DNA from 4 places in the Kouleothrix sp. 19917 genome. Region 3 is predicted to be linked to each of the others. Evidence: riboswitches for the same ligand, from Rfam matches in the RefSeq annotation. Region 3 holds a riboswitch; each other region holds the start of a gene.
The links. A riboswitch is a leader RNA that binds a small molecule or an ion and turns the genes downstream of it on or off. The one in region 3 is predicted to bind S-adenosylmethionine.

Region 1: another riboswitch for S-adenosylmethionine. It lies ahead of M1P90_RS21655 (methionine synthase); the one in region 3 lies ahead of M1P90_RS16655 (homocysteine synthase).
Region 2: another riboswitch for S-adenosylmethionine. It lies ahead of M1P90_RS03850 (aminotransferase class V-fold PLP-dependent enzyme); the one in region 3 lies ahead of M1P90_RS16655 (homocysteine synthase).
Region 4: another riboswitch for S-adenosylmethionine. It lies ahead of mtnA (S-methyl-5-thioribose-1-phosphate isomerase); the one in region 3 lies ahead of M1P90_RS16655 (homocysteine synthase).

What each region holds. Positions count from the first base shown of each region.
Region 1 covers NZ_CP097099.1:5,347,769-5,351,516, reverse strand. The annotation lists gene M1P90_RS21665 (sensor histidine kinase) at 1-1,078, shown strand, start outside; gene M1P90_RS21660 (response regulator) at 1,110-1,550, shown strand; SAM riboswitch class I at 1,626-1,799, shown strand; gene M1P90_RS21655 (methionine synthase) at 1,864-3,748, shown strand, end outside.
Region 2 covers NZ_CP097099.1:967,858-971,605, reverse strand. The annotation lists gene M1P90_RS03855 (glycoside hydrolase family 13 protein) at 1-524, opposite strand, end outside; SAM riboswitch class I at 857-1,005, shown strand; gene M1P90_RS03850 (aminotransferase class V-fold PLP-dependent enzyme) at 1,121-2,449, shown strand; gene M1P90_RS03845 (ATP-binding protein) at 2,599-3,748, shown strand, end outside.
Region 3 covers NZ_CP097099.1:4,063,790-4,067,537, forward strand. The annotation lists gene M1P90_RS16645 (hypothetical protein) at 1-149, shown strand, start outside; gene metX (homoserine O-acetyltransferase MetX) at 298-1,428, opposite strand; gene M1P90_RS16655 (homocysteine synthase) at 1,536-2,825, opposite strand; SAM riboswitch class I at 2,991-3,135, opposite strand; gene M1P90_RS16660 (hypothetical protein) at 3,505-3,748, opposite strand, start outside.
Region 4 covers NZ_CP097099.1:7,872,992-7,876,739, forward strand. The annotation lists gene M1P90_RS31590 (uroporphyrinogen decarboxylase/cobalamine-independent methonine synthase family protein) at 1-155, opposite strand, end outside; gene mtnA (S-methyl-5-thioribose-1-phosphate isomerase) at 167-1,243, opposite strand; SAM riboswitch class I at 1,286-1,467, opposite strand; gene M1P90_RS31600 (MBL fold metallo-hydrolase) at 1,672-2,445, shown strand; gene M1P90_RS31605 (glycosyltransferase) at 2,685-3,748, shown strand, end outside.

The sequences.
Region 1 (3,748 bases), 1.3 Mb from region 3:
CGATCAGATCTGGCACCTGCCATTTCTGGCGGCCACCGTCCTGAGCTACCTGAGCGCAACGGTTTCCATGCTCACCTCGCAGAGTTTTGCCGCCGCCGTGGAGTGGGCGATCGACAGCTACCACAAGGTCGAACGGCGCGAAACACAGCTTTACGAAAGCGAAAAACAGCTTCAGCGCGCACTGCGCGACCAGGATTACCTGAACAGCCAGCTGCAAAACAGCAACAAGCAGCTTGAAAATGCCCGCGCCGTTGCCGAATACGCCAACCGCATGAAATCGCACTTTGTGGCAAACATGAGCCACGAGCTGCGCACGCCGCTCAACGCGATCATTGGCTTTTCCTACATTCTCAAGCAAGAGCTGAAAGGCCCGCTTGCGCCCGAGCAGCACGACTACATGGGCCGAATTTACGACTCGGGCAACTACCTGCTCAAGCTGCTGAACGACATTCTCGACAACGCCAAGATCGAGGCCGGGCGGCTCGATTTGCAGCGCGAGCCAAGCCAGATCGAGCTGGTGGTGCAGGAAGCGCTGATCACCGCCAGCAGCCTGACGCTGGGCAAGCCGATCATGCTGCGCAGCGAGATTGCGGGCGACCTGCCCCTGGTGTATATTGACCGTGTGCGCGTGGCACAGGTGCTGCTGAACCTGCTCTCGAACGCGGTGAAATTCACCGAGCACGGCAGCATTACCCTGCGCGTCTATGGCAGCGCGGGCGAAGCACAAGCCGACGCCAGCCAGGTGATTGTCGAGGTTGAAGATACGGGCATTGGCATCGCGCCCGAAAATATCGACATTATTTTCGAAGAATTCCGCCAGGCCGACGAAACGCTTTCGCGGCGCTACAGCGGCACTGGCCTGGGCCTGCCAATCAGCCGGCGCCTGGTCGAGCTGCATGGCGGCCAGCTGAATGTCACAAGCAAGCCCGGCTACGGCTCGACATTCCGCTTTACCGTGCCGGCCGTCACTGCCGAAGACATGTGCGCCGTGAGCGAGCGCATGAGCATGCCGATCAAGGTCGAAGAAGCCGAGTTCCTTTCAACCCAGCCCGAGTCAAGCCCGGCAGTGCTGAATTAACCGCTGCCACCATTGCATGCAGGTGAATGATATGACGCAACCATTTGCGCGCCAGCACAACCGAACACCGATCGACAACCCGGAAAATGCGTATATCATCCTGGTTGAAGACGATCCCAATTCCTACCTGGTGATCGAAGAGCTGCTGAAATATGCTGGCTTCAAGCACTTCTACCATCGCGGCAGCGGCGCCAAGCTCATCCAGCTGATCGAGGCGCTGCCCCAGGTCGATCTGGTGCTGCTCGACATTGGCCTGCCCGGCGAGGATGGCTTCTCGGTGCTCAAGCGCCTGCGCGCTCACCCACAATCGGCGCGCGCGCATATTGCCGCCGTCACCGCCAACATCATGCACCAGACGCGCCTGCGCGCCAAGGATGCCGGCTTCGACAGCTTTATCAGCAAGCCCATCCACCCCGACAAAATCTGCGAACAGATCCGCCGCATGCTTGGCGGCCACACCTTCTGGTGGTAGCCAGCCGTTGCGCAATGTGCAACACGGCGTTGACAAGCCCGCCCCCGGCTGCTATACTGCGCGCCAATTGAAGACCGCTCATCAAGAGGGGTGGAGGGAACGGCCCTGTGAAACCCCGGCAACCCCCGAGCCATTTACGATTTTGGATGTACGATTTACGATTGCGGCCTCACATTCGTAAATCATAAATCGTCAATCGTAAATCTCGGCACGGTGCTAACTCCGACAGCGCAAGCTGGGAGATGAGGAACACACAGCCTCACGCCAGCGCGTGGGGTGTTTTTATGCCCAAAAACCAGGAGAATACTATACTGTGACACACGCCACCAAACCCACCTACCTCGAAGCGCTGCGCGAGCGCGTGCTGCTCTACGACGGCGCAATGGGCACCAGCATCGACACCTTCAACCTCTCCGCCGACGACTACGGCGGCGAGCGCACCAACGGCAACCGCGACTACCTGGCAATTGCGCGCCCCGACGTGATCGAGCAGATTCACGCCTCGTTTATGGAGGCCGGCTGCGATGTGCTGGAAACCAACACCTTCCAGAGCACGCGCCTGCGCCTGGAAGAATGGGGCCTGGCCGAGCGCACCGCCGAGCTGAATATCGCCGCCGCGCGCCTGGCCCGCAGCGTGGCCGACCGCTACCAGGCGCAGGATGGCCGCCCGCGCTATGTGGCTGGCTCGATTGGCCCAACCGGCAAGCTGCCTTCCTCCGACGACCCCGCGCTGTCCAACATCACCTTCGACGAGCTGTCCGACATCTTTTTCGAGCAGGCCAGCGCGCTGATCGAGGGTGGCGTGGATGTGCTGCTGGTGGAAACCAGCGTCGATATTCTGGAAGTGAAGGCCGCGCTCGATGGCATCCGCCGCGCAAAGAAAGCAACCGGCAGCAGCGTGGCCGTGCAGGCCCAGATCTTCCTCGACCTGTCGGGACGCATGCTGCTCGGCACCGAGGTGCCGGCCGTGATCGCCACGCTGGAAGCCATGCCGGTGGATGTGATCGGCCTGAACTGCAGCACCGGCCCCGAGCATATGCGCGAGGCGATTCAGTACCTGTGCGCGCACTCGCGCCTGCCGATTTCGTGCATCCCCAACGCCGGCCTGCCGATCGAGGTCGATGGCGAGACCGTGTACCCGATGGAGCCCGAGCCATTTGCGCGCATCCTGGGCGGTTTTGTGCGCGAGTATGGCGTGAATGTGGTGGGCGGCTGCTGCGGTACCACGCCCGCGCACCTGCGCGCCCTGCGAGCGGCGCTTGGCTTCGAGCGCGCCCCCGCCGAGCGCGAGATCGAATACATTCCCAGCGTTTCGTCGGGCGTGAAGGCCGCCGCGCTGCGCCAGGACATCACGCTCACAATGATTGGCGAGCGCGTCAACACGCTTGGGTCGCGCAAAGTCAAGCGCCTGCTGCTGAACGACGACTACGACGGCGTGCTGGAAGTTGCGCGCGAGCAGGTGGACGGCGGCGCGCACCTGCTGGACGTGTGCGTGGCCACCACCGAGCGCCCCGACGAGCAGGATCAGATGGTCACGCTGGTGAAAAAGCTGACCATGAATGTCGAGCTGCCGCTGGTGATCGACACCACCGAGGCCGACGTGCTGAAGGCCGCGCTGGAAACCTACCCTGGCCGCGCGGTGATCAACTCGCTCTCGCTGGAAGGCGGGCGCGGCGAAAAGCTCGACCGCACGCTGCCGCTGCTGGCGCGCTATGGCGCGGCGGCCATGGCGATGACGATTGACGAAGACGGCATGGCGCACACGGCCGAGAAGAAGCTGGCGGTTGCTCAGCGCATTGCGCAGATCGCGCAGGACGAGTATGGCGTGCCGGCCGAGGCGCTGATCTTCGACGTGCTGACCTTCCCAATCACCACCGGGCAGGAAGAGCTGCGCCGCGCCGCGATTGAAACGATCGAGGGCATCCGCGCCGTCAAGCAGAACATCCCCGGCTGCTTCACCACGCTGGGCGTTTCGAACCTGAGCTTTGGTGTCGCGCCGCACGCCCGCGCCGCGCTCAACTCGGTCTTTCTCAAGCACGCCGTCGACGCCGGCCTCGACACGGCAATCATCAACCCGGCGCACGTCACGCCCTACGCCGAAATTCCCGACGAGCAGCGCGCGCTCTGCGAAGACCTGATCTTCAACCGGCGCGAGGACGCGCTGGCGCGTTTCATCAACTTCTACGAGCAAAACGCCG
Region 2 (3,748 bases), 3.1 Mb from region 3:
GGGTTGTCCCAGTTCAGGTCGGGCTGCTTGGTAGAAAACAGGTGCAGAAAGTACTCGCCAGTGGCGTCGTCGCGCTGCCAGGCCGAGCCGCCAAAGAACGATCCCCAGTTGTTCGGCTCCGCGCCATCCTTGCCCGGCCGCCAGATGTAGAAATCGCGGTAAGGGTTGTCGTTCGCGGCGCGCGACTCGACAAACCATGCGTGCTCGTCGGAAGTGTGATTCACCACCAGATCCATCAGCAGCCTGATGCCGCGCGCATGCAGGCCAGCCAGCAGCTCATCGAAGTCGGCCATTGTGCCGAACTCAGTCATGATCGCCTGATAATCGCTGATATCGTAGCCATTGTCGTCGTTGGGCGATTGGTAGACCGGCGACAGCCAGACAACATCGACACCGAGGGTTTTGAGGTAATCGAGCTTGCCGATGATGCCGCGCAAATCGCCCACACCATCGCCATTGCTGTCGGCAAAGCTGCGCGGGTAGATCTGGTAGACGACACTTTCTTTCCACCATGCGTTTTGCATAAGGCTTGCTCCTCATATCGCGGAATGGCACGCAGACACCGCGTACTGCTGCTTCCTTCTGTGCAGTGGATGATACCGTTCAATCGCGGCGCGGGCAAATTGCGCCACGATCTGCACTGCGTACTTGCTCAGCGGGGGGTTTGGAGGGCGTCAGCCCTCCAAAATAATCTTTTTTCTGGGCAGTCTCGACCACCGACGTAGTCGAGACTGCCCAAACAGAAAACAGCAAGGGCAGTAGACCGCTCGAATTCCCAACCGCGCCATCGCGAATTCAAAGTTGACAAAATAAATCAAGCAATGTAAGATGCGCGGCACAACTGAAGAAGCACAGACTCTTATCCAGAGAGGCAGAGGGACCGGCCCGATGAAGCCTCGACAACCCTGGAAAGGGCTTTGAGCATCGTGCGAAACAAAAAGGCGCACGGCTCGAAACTCGATCATTAGGGTGCCAAATCCGGCAGCACAGACTGGAAGATGAGAGGTGACGGCTGATGCCGGGGCTGCGCGTATGCGCGCCACGGCAGCGCACAGCGCACATACGCTCATCGTCCACGACGATGGGCGTTTTTTGATGTTGTACACAAAGGAAACAGGCCATGACCAGCACCCCCGGCACACCAGGCACCGCAGGCTGTCTCGACATTGCGCGTATTCGGCAGGATTTCCCGGCGCTCCAGCAAACCGTCAACGGCTGGCCGCTGGTGTTTCTCGACAGCGCCGCGTCGTCGCAAAAGCCGCGCCAGGTGCTCAACCTGATGGACGGCTTGTATCGCTCGACCTATGCGAATGTGCACCGCGGCGCGTACTGTTTCAGCCAGCGCAGCACCGACCTGTACGAGCAGGCGCGCGCCAAGATCGCCGCGTTTATTGGCGCGGAATCGCCGGCGCAGATCGTCTTCACGCGCAACGCCACTGAGGCGCTGAACCTGCTGGCCTATTCCTACGGGCGCACCTTTCTGCAAGCCGGCGACGAAATCGTGCTGACCGAGCTCGAGCATCACGCCAACTACCTGCCCTGGCTCCAGCTTGCCCGCGAGCGCAATCTCACCATCAGGCTCATCCCGCTCGCCGCCGACGGCACGCTCGACCTGAGTACGCTCGACGACCTGCTGACGCCCCGCACGCGGCTGGTGAGCTTCGCGCACGTTTCGAATGTGCTTGGCACCATCACCGACCCTGCGCCGATCATTGCGCACGCGCACGCGCAGGGCGCGGTGGTCGTGCTCGACGCCTGCCAGTCGGCACCGCATATGCCGCTGGATGTGCAGGCGCTCGGCGCGGACTTCGTAGTGTTTTCCGGCCACAAGATGCTTGGCCCAACCGGCATTGGCGCGCTGTATGGCCGCGCCGATCTGCTGGCCGCCATGCCGCCCTTCCTGACCGGCGGCGACGTGGCCCGCGATGTCGGGCTGGATGAGGTGCTGTGGGAAGATGCGCCGCTGAAATTCGAAGCGGGCACGCCCGCCTTTGTCGAGGCGATTGGCCTGGGCGCGGCTACCGACTACCTGGCGCAGCTTGGCATGGCAGCGGTGCGCGAGCACGAGCGCGCCCTGACGGCCTATGCCCTGGCGCGCTTCGATGAGCTGCCGGGCGTGCAGGTGTTTGGCCCGCGCAACCCCGGCCTGCGTGGCGGCGTGGTGACATTTACCGTGGACGGAATTACCCCGCAGGAGCTGGCGCTGGCGCTTGACGAGCGTGGCATTGCCATTCGCTCGGGCCGCCACTGCGCGCACCCGCTCCATGCGCGGCTGGGCCTGCCCTCAACGGCGCGCGCCAGCTTCACGATCTACAACGACCTTGCCGATGTTGATGCGCTGGTGGAAGGCATCACAGCCATTCAAAATCGCTGCGCGCTTGAGATAGCGCAACCTGCCCTGCGCCGCTCCCTCCCCGCGCGCGCCGCGCTCGACTGCGCGGCGGTATAGGGCAGATGGGCGAAACGCTTTGCTGCACCAGTGTCAGCGGGCAAAAGAGCGAACTCGCGCACGATGAGGTACAATACAGAACACGAGCTTTCGCTGGGTGCTCATATGCACTATTGCTCCGTCCTGGCGCAGCAAAGGGTCCGACTTCCATGAACCTCCCCGCGGCTACCGGCCACCATAGCCAGCACGCGAGCGATCGCTACCGCGCTGTTCTCGATTCGCTGGATGCCGGCTTCTGCATCATTGGCATGCGATTCAACGACGACGGCACGCCGGTTGACTACCAGTTCCTCGAAGTCAACGCCGCGTTTGAAGAGCAAACCGGGATCGAAAACGCCACCGGCCGGTGGGTGCGCGATATTGTGCCCAAGCACGAGCAGCACTGGTTCGACATATACGGCCGCATCGCGCTGACTGGCGAGCCAATGCGCTTTGAGAACCCGGCCGACCAGCTTCACCGCTACTACGACGTGTACGCCTTTCGCGTCGACGACCCGGCCGAGCACCATGTTGCGGTTCTGTTCAACGACATTACCGCGCGCAGGCAGGTAGAAAACACCCTGATGGAGCGCGAGCGCCTGCTCGACCTGCTGCTGCAAGTTTCCGATGCCGCCCGCGCGCTGGCCGATGAAGGCGATATTGCGCGCGAAGCCTGCCGCCTGCTGAAAAACGCGCTCGGCTCGAGCAGCTGCTCGTATGGCTTTATCGACACCCGGCGCGGGCAGGTGCATACCATTGCCGACATCAGCGACACCGCCGAGGGTGTACCCAATACCGAAGGCATCTGGGGGCTGGAGCCGGTCGGCCACGATATTATTGCCATGCACCAGCGCGGCGAGCCGGTCATTATTGAAGATACCGCCACGCACCCAGCAACTGCCGCCTTTCAGGACACGGTCTACGATGCCATGCTTACGCGAGCGTTTCTGAGCGTGCCGCTGATCAAAAATGGCGAGCTGGTGGCCTACTTTGCCGTGCACGATCGCAAGCCGCGCCTGTACACGCAGGCCGACGTTTCGCTGCTGCGCGATGTTGCCGCGCGCATCTGGGAAGCCATTCAGCGCGCCCGCGCCGCCCGCGAGCTGCAAGCCACCGAAACGCGCCAGGCCATGCTGCTCAGGCTCGTGCAGCAGCAGCGCGAAACCGACGACCCGAATACGATCATGCGCATCGCCGCCGAGGATCTTGGGCGCTACCTGGGCGTGAATCGCGTTGGCTTCTTCGATACGCCCGACGACGACACAATTCTGTTTACGGCGTCGTGGACTGACGGCACCCTGCCGGCGCTGGAAGGCAGCT
Region 3 (3,748 bases):
ATAAGGAACAATACCAGATCTTAGAGAAGGCATTTCAAGCACGAAACAATATTGTACATGGATACAAAGATCACCAATCGCTCGCAAGTACATTGCAGAAGATGCTACACGTCGCAGATCAGCTGCTACAACAGCATATAGCTCTGTAGTTTCTGTAATATCGCCAATAATCACTTGCCCAAATGAGCTTTCCAGCCAACCTCTGCGCCTCGCTGCGCACCGAGCGGTACAAAACAACGGACGGCGAGCATATGCTCGCCGTCCGCTACTTTCCACTATCCCCTATTCCCACCAGTCCTAGCTCGCCAAGCCCGCCAGAAACTCTGTGATGATCGGCCCCTGCGGCTGGTAATCGACCAGGAAGGCGTCGTGGCCGGCGCTCGACGGCAGCACTACATGCTCCGATGGGCGGCCAATCCGCGCCAGCGCGTCGGCGATCTGCTGCGACTCATCGACCGGGTAGAGCCAGTCGCTGGTGAACGAGAGCAGCAGGAATTCCGACTGGCTGCGCGCCAGCGCGGCGTCGAGCGAGCCATAGCGCGCCGGCAGGTCCCAGTAGTCCATCGCCTTGGTGATATACAGGTAGGAATTGGCGTCGAAGCGCGCGTTGAAGCTCGCGCCCTGGTATTCCAGGTAGCTTTCGATTGCGAACTCGCGCTCCAGCGAGAAGGCCGGCCCGCCGCCCTGCTGAAACGCCCGCCCGAACTTGCGCTCCAGCGAGGGCTCGCTCAGGTAGGTGATGTGGCCGATCATGCGCGCCACCGCCAGCCCATCGGCGGGCGCCTGGCCGTCGTAGTAGTCGCCACCGCGCCAGTTCGGGTCGCTCATGATTGCGCGCCGGCCAATGGCGTTCCAGGCGATCGTCTGGGGCGAGGAGCGCGCGCTGGTGGCCAGCAGCAGGGTGCCGCGCACGCGCTCGGGCAGGGTTGTGGCCCATTCCAGCGCCTGAAAGCCGCCCATCGAGCCGCCCGCCACTGCCAGCAGCTGGTCGATGCCCAGGCGATCGAGCAGGCGTGCCTGCGCGCGCACCATGTCGCCAATCGTGATCACCGGGAAGCGCGCGCCGTAGGGCTTGCCCGTGCTGAGATCGACGCTGCCGGGGCCGGTGCTGCCCTGGCAGCCGCCCAGCACATTCGAGCAGATCACAAAATATTTATTGGTATCGAATGGTCGCCCCGGCCCCACCATTGCATCCCACCAGCCCGGTTTAGCCGCGCCAGCGTACCAGCCCGCCGCGTGCGCGTCGCCGGAAAGCGCGTGCAGCAGCAGGATGGCGTTGTCGCGCGCCGCGTTGAGCGTGCCGTAGGTTTCGTAGGCCAGCGTCACTGGCCCGAGCCGCGCGCCACTTTCGAGCTGCAGCGGTTCGAGCCAGGTCATGCTGCGGCGTTCGACCACACCCACATTATCAGTCTGTCGATCGAGTGTCATAGCGATCATCGTCTCGACTCCACACTGTAAGGGCGATGCATCGCCCGCGTTAGCGGTGATTCACAACACATCAGGGGCGATGCATCGCCCTTACGCCATGGTGCCGCCTAGACCTTCGCCAGGGCCTGATCCAGGTCGGCAATGATGTCGTCAACCGTCTCGATACCGATCGACAGACGCACGTAGTCGTCGGTCACGCCCGTCAGGCCCTGCTCCTCAACCGTCAGCTGGCTATGGGTTGTCGACGCCGGGTGGATCGCCAGGCTCTTGGCGTCGCCAATGTTGGCCAGGTGCGAGAACAGCTTCAGGCTGTTGATAAACGTCGCGCCAGATGCACGCCCGCCCTTGATGCCAAAGCCCAGGATGCCGCTCTGGCCTTTGGGCATCATCCGCTTGGCCAGCTCGTAGGTGGGGTGGTCGGGCAGGCCCGGGTAGTTCACCCACTCGACCTTGCTGTGCTCTTGCAGATATTTCGCCACAGCCAGCGCGTTCTGCGAGTGGCGCTCCATGCGCAGCGGCAGCGTCTCGATGCCCTGCAGCAGCAGGAAGGAGTTGAACGGGCTGATCGCCGCGCCCAGGTCGCGCAGCAGCTGCACGCGTGCCTTGATGATGTAGGCCAGCGGGCCAAGCGCCTGCGTGTACACCAGGCCGTGGTACGACTCGTCGGGCTGGGTCAGGCCGGGGAAGCGCCCGCTTGCCGCCCAGTCGAACTTGCCGCTGTCGACCAGCAGACCGCCGATGCTGGTGCCGTGGCCGCCGATGTACTTGGTGGCCGAGTGCACCACAATATCCGCGCCGAAATCGAACGGCTTGCACAGGTACGGCGTCGCCGTGGTCGAGTCGACAATCACCGGCACGCCGGCCTCGTGGGCAATCGCCGAGATCGCCTCAAGGTTCAGCACGTCGAGCTTGGGGTTGCCGATCAGCTCCAGGAAGAACGCCTTGGTGTTGCCGTCGATTGCGCTGCGGAAGCCATCCAGGTCGCGCGCATCGACAAAGCGGGTGGTGATGCCCAGCTTTGGCAGGGTGTGCTTGAACAGGTTATACGTGCCGCCGTACAGGTCGGTCGACGACACGATGTTGTCGCCCGCGCCAGCAATATTCAGCACCGCAAACGTCTCGGCGGCCTGGCCCGAAGCCAGCGCCAGCGCGGCCACGCCACCCTCCAGCGCGGCGATTCGCTGCTCGAGCACATCCTGCGTCGGGTTCATGATGCGGGTGTAGATATTGCCGAATTCCTGCAGGCCGAACAGGCGCGCGGCGTGGTCGGTGTCCTTGAACTGGTACGACGTCGTCTGGTAGATCGGCACCGCGCGCGCGCCAGTGGTCGGGTCGGCCTGCTGGCCGGCGTGGAGCGCAAGGGTTTCAAAGCCGGTGAATTTCGTTTCGTCCGCCATCGGGAATGCCTCCTTACAACGAGAACAAGCCACGTGCCACAGGTGAGGCGCTGCGCGATGGGGCTGGCAACAACAAAGCCCTCATCGCGCAGATGAGGGCCATGGAAACGCTGAAACAAAAAGCCCTTCCAAAACCATAGGAAGGGGCTTACGTCCGACGTATGCCTCTCATCTTCCAGTCGCGCTGCCGGATTTGGCACCCTAATGATCAAGCTGCGCATGCCTCGTGTACTAAACGTTGCACGCCTACGCTTTTTCCAGGGTTGCCGAGGTTTCATCGGGCCGGTCCCTCCACCTCTCTGGATAAGAGTTGCGCTATTCAATTGTTGCGCCGAATAATACGTGAGTTGCGCAGAAATGTCAAATAGCCATTCGGCGGATTGGCGCTCGTCCGAAAGGCGGATGAGGCCAGGCCGGGGAACTTCTTAAGCAGCCGCGAAGCATTGGAACGCACAGAGATTAACGATCTATAGAACCAAACTCAGTACTTTGGAAAATACGTTATTTCATACAACGGGCAAGCTTCCAGGAAGCTCATCTGATTATCAGGTTGAAGCAAAACTGGCCTGAGCTTCCTGGAAGCTGAGTACAAGGAAACTTCGTTGACAGAGTACTCAATATCCTCTGTACGCTCTGTGGCTCAATTCATTTGCTCTTCGCTGTAGTGAGGGGGTGTCGCTCAGCGCTCGCGGGGCGACAGATCGAACGCGAGCAGCACATGCCGCACGCCGGGTCGGTTCAACGTCAGCTCGAAGTGGCGTTCCATCTGCAAGCGGTAGGCTTCGCAGATATCGATTGGTACTTCGGCCGGGCAGCCCTCCAGAATGCCCAGCGAGAGGCGTGCTCCGTTGTGCACATTGACATCATAGCGGAAGGCCGGCGCGCTGCTGAGCAGCGCGCCAAGCCCCAGCACCAGCGCCACC
Region 4 (3,748 bases), 3.8 Mb from region 3:
TAGCTTTCTTCGCGGAAGCTGCGCCGTGGCAGCTGCGGCCAGGCCAGCAGCGCGCCAGCATAGCGCCGCGAAATCTCAAGCGCCTGCGCTGCGTTGTGGTGCGGCAGCCCGCCGAGCAGCAGCGGCAGGCAGGCAGGTTCGAACGGCAAGCTCATACACTGTCGGTCTAGCCTGCCGCCGCGTCGCCGCCCCCGGCTGGCGCGAGCAGCTGGCGCAGGTTGTCGGCAAAGGGCGGGCGAATCACGCCGCGCTCGGTAATCAGGGCGGTGATGAGCGTGTGCGGCGTGACGTCGAAGGCCGGGTGCGCGGCCACCACACCCGCCGGCGCAATCGGCTGCCCGCCAATGCTGGTTACTTCTTCGGTGGCGCGCTGCTCGATTGGGATGGCATCACCATCGGGCAGGCGCATGTCGATCGTGGACGAGGGCGCGGCGACATAGAAAGGAATGCCGTGCGCGCGCGCCAGCACCGCCAGCCCGTAGGTGCCGATCTTGTTCGCAACATCGCCGTTCGCCACCACCCGATCCGCGCCGACAATCACGCAGTCGATTGCGCCCTGGCGCATAAAGTAGGCGGCCATGTTGTCGGTGATCAGCGTGAGCGGCACGCCCGCGCGCTGCAGCTCCCAGGCCGTCAGGCGCGCGCCCTGCAAAAATGGCCGCGTTTCGTCGACAAAGACATGCATGGCGCGCCCGCGATCGTGCGCCACGCGAATAGGCGCCAGCGCGGTGCCAAACCCGGCGGTGGCAAGCCCGCCCGCATTGCAGTGCGTCAGCACCTGCCCGCGCGCAGGAATAAGATCCACGCCATATTCGCCAATCGCGTGGCACATTGCCAGGTCTTCGGCCATGATTGCGTGAGCTTCGGTGAGCAGAAGGTCGCGCAGCTCGGCGGGGCTGGCGCTGGCGTGGCGCTGGGCGGTGCGCAGCATGCGCTCGGTGGCCCAGGCGAGATTCACTGCCGTGGGGCGGCTGGCGTCGAGGGTGGCTTTGGCCGCTTCGAGCAGCGCCAGCAGCGCGGCGCTGGTGCCGGCGGGCTGGCGGGCGGCCAGCGCCATGCCATACGCGGCCGTGCAGCCGATCGCGGGCGCGCCACGCACCTGCATCGAAGTAATCGCGTGCGCGACCTCGGCCACGCTGGTGCAGCGCACGGACGTTTCCTGATTGGGTAAGAGCCGCTGATCGAGCAAGCCGACGGCGTCGCCATCCCACCAGATATGCTGATATGCTGTGTCAGTACTCATAGAAAAAGCCGCCCGCATCGCGAGAGGCCGTTGTCGTGCTACCTCTCATCTTTCAGGCGCATAACGCGCCTGCAGGAATTGGCACCTTCCCGCCATTTACGATTGACGATTGACGATTGACGATTGACGGCAGCGCCTCATCGTAAATCCAAAATCGCAAATCATAAATCGGCAGGGGTTGCCGGGCTTCGTCGGGCCAGTCCCTCCGCCCCTCATGATGAGCATTATGATGCATTTTTCAAGCCGCGATTATAGCATAGTCGCGGGCGCGCTGCAACCACGGGCCGTTTGGCGCATTTGTGCATCTGCGCTGTGCCACGCAGCCGCGCCCGAAGCCGGTGTGCTATAATATTGAGCACACAGAATTCATGCAGCGACGGCGCAACCTGTGGGGCGTGCCGCGCGATTGCCATACGCCAGGCGCAGGTATGCGATTGACATTTTTGGGCACCGGCACCTCCATGGGCGTGCCGGTCATTGGCTGCGAGTGCGCGGTGTGCACCTCGCCCGACCCGCATAACAAGCGCTTGCGCACATCGGCATTGCTGGAAGCCGATGGCAAGGCAATTTTGTTCGACGCCGGCCCCGATCTGCGCCAGCAGGCGCTGGCCGCCGGCATTCGTCGCGTCGATGCCGTGCTGCTGACGCACGCCCACGCCGATCATATTTTCGGCCTGGATGATTTGCGGCCACTCAATTTCGCGCAGCGCGCCGCCATCCCGCTCTACGGCACCGCCAACACCCTGGCCATGGTGCGCGAACGTTTCGGCTATGCGTTTGTGAATACGTCGGAAGGCTCGACACGGCCGGCGCTTGAGCTGGTTGAGATCCAGAGCGGCGTGCCTTTCGACATTGGTAGTGTTACCATCGTTCCGTTCGATGTGCAGCACGGCAGCTGGACGATCACGGGCTTTCGGATTGGCCGCCTGGGCTATGTCACCGATGCCAGCAGCATTCCCGCGCCGTCGCTGGCGCAGCTGCGCGACCTCGACGTGCTGGTGCTTAATGCACTGCGCGCCAAGCCGCACCCGACACACTTTTCGCTTGGCGAGGCCTGCGCCGTGGTGGCCGACCTTGAGCCGGCCCGGGCGCTGCTGGTGCATATGACGCACGATGTCGAGCATGCCAGCGTTGACGCCGAGCTGCCCGCGCCGGTACACCTTGCCTACGACGGCCAGGTCGTCGAGATCAGCGAACCCTGATCTACGATTGCGTATCGTAAAACTGGCATTGGCCGGGCGCAGGAATGCATGAAGAAGCGGTTCTGTGGTACGATAACAGTGCGATCAAGCAACGTTCATATCAACAGTACTTTCCCTGCGACGCGTGTGTCGCGTGGTATTTGGCCAGCCTCGCGCAGAGCGCAGCCTTTACCGTTGCGCGCGAGTGCGCCTGGCCGGCGCATTGCTGGCACGCCGCAGCTGCATAGATTCGGAAAACCATGCGTATTGCGATTGATGCGCGCCTGAACGCCTACCGCCAGGGTGGGATTTCTCAGTATACGCGCCAGCTACTCACGGCTTTGCCCGATACAGCCCGCGACGACCAGTTTGTGTCGTTGCAGCACCGCGACCACCTGCGCCCGCTGGCGCTTGCGCCAAACGTGGTGCGGCGCAGTGTCTATACCCCTCCCCATCATCGCTTCGAGCAGTGGACGATGCCGCTGGAGCTGCTGCTGGCTCGCCCGAATGTCGCGCACTTCCCCGATTTTGTGGCCCCGCTGCGCCGCCCCTGCCCAGCCGTTGTGACCATTCACGACCTGGCGTTTATGCACTACCCCGAGATTCTGGACGACGCCGCGCGCGCCTACTATGGGCAGGTGCGAACCAATGCGCCGCGCGCCGAGGGCATTATTGCCGTTTCGGAAGCTACGCGCCAGGACATTGCGCAGTTCATCGACATCCCAATCGAGCAGATTGACGTGATCTACGAAGCCGCCGCGCCGCTGTACAAACCGATTCCGCTGCGCGCTGGCGAGGCGCGCGTGCTGAACTCAACGCCGGTGGAAGCTGGCTCGTTTATGCTGTTTGTGAGCACGCTTGAGCCGCGCAAGAATCTGCCAACCCTGCTGCAGGCATTGCGCATCTGCCTCGACCGGCGGCCCGACGCGGGCTACCGGCTGGTGATCGTCGGGCGGCGCGGCTGGCGCGACGAGCCGATCTTTGCGGCGGTGCGCGACCTGAAGCTGGCCGACCATGTGTTATTTGCGGGCGGCGTGGGCCAGTACGACCTGCGCTGGCTGTACAACGCCTGCCGCATCTATATCAACCCTTCGCTGTACGAAGGCTTTGGTCTGCCGCTGCTTGAGGCAATGGCCTGTGGCGCCCCCTGCCTGGCCGCCGCGACCTCGAGCCTGCCCGAGATCGGCGGCAACGCGGCGATCTATGTGCCGCCGCTCGATGCCGATGTCTGGGCCGACGAGATCGAGGCGCTGTGGGATGATAGTGTGCGCCGCGCCGAGATGGGGCGCATGGGCCAGGCCCGCGCGCAGCAGTTTTCGTGGGC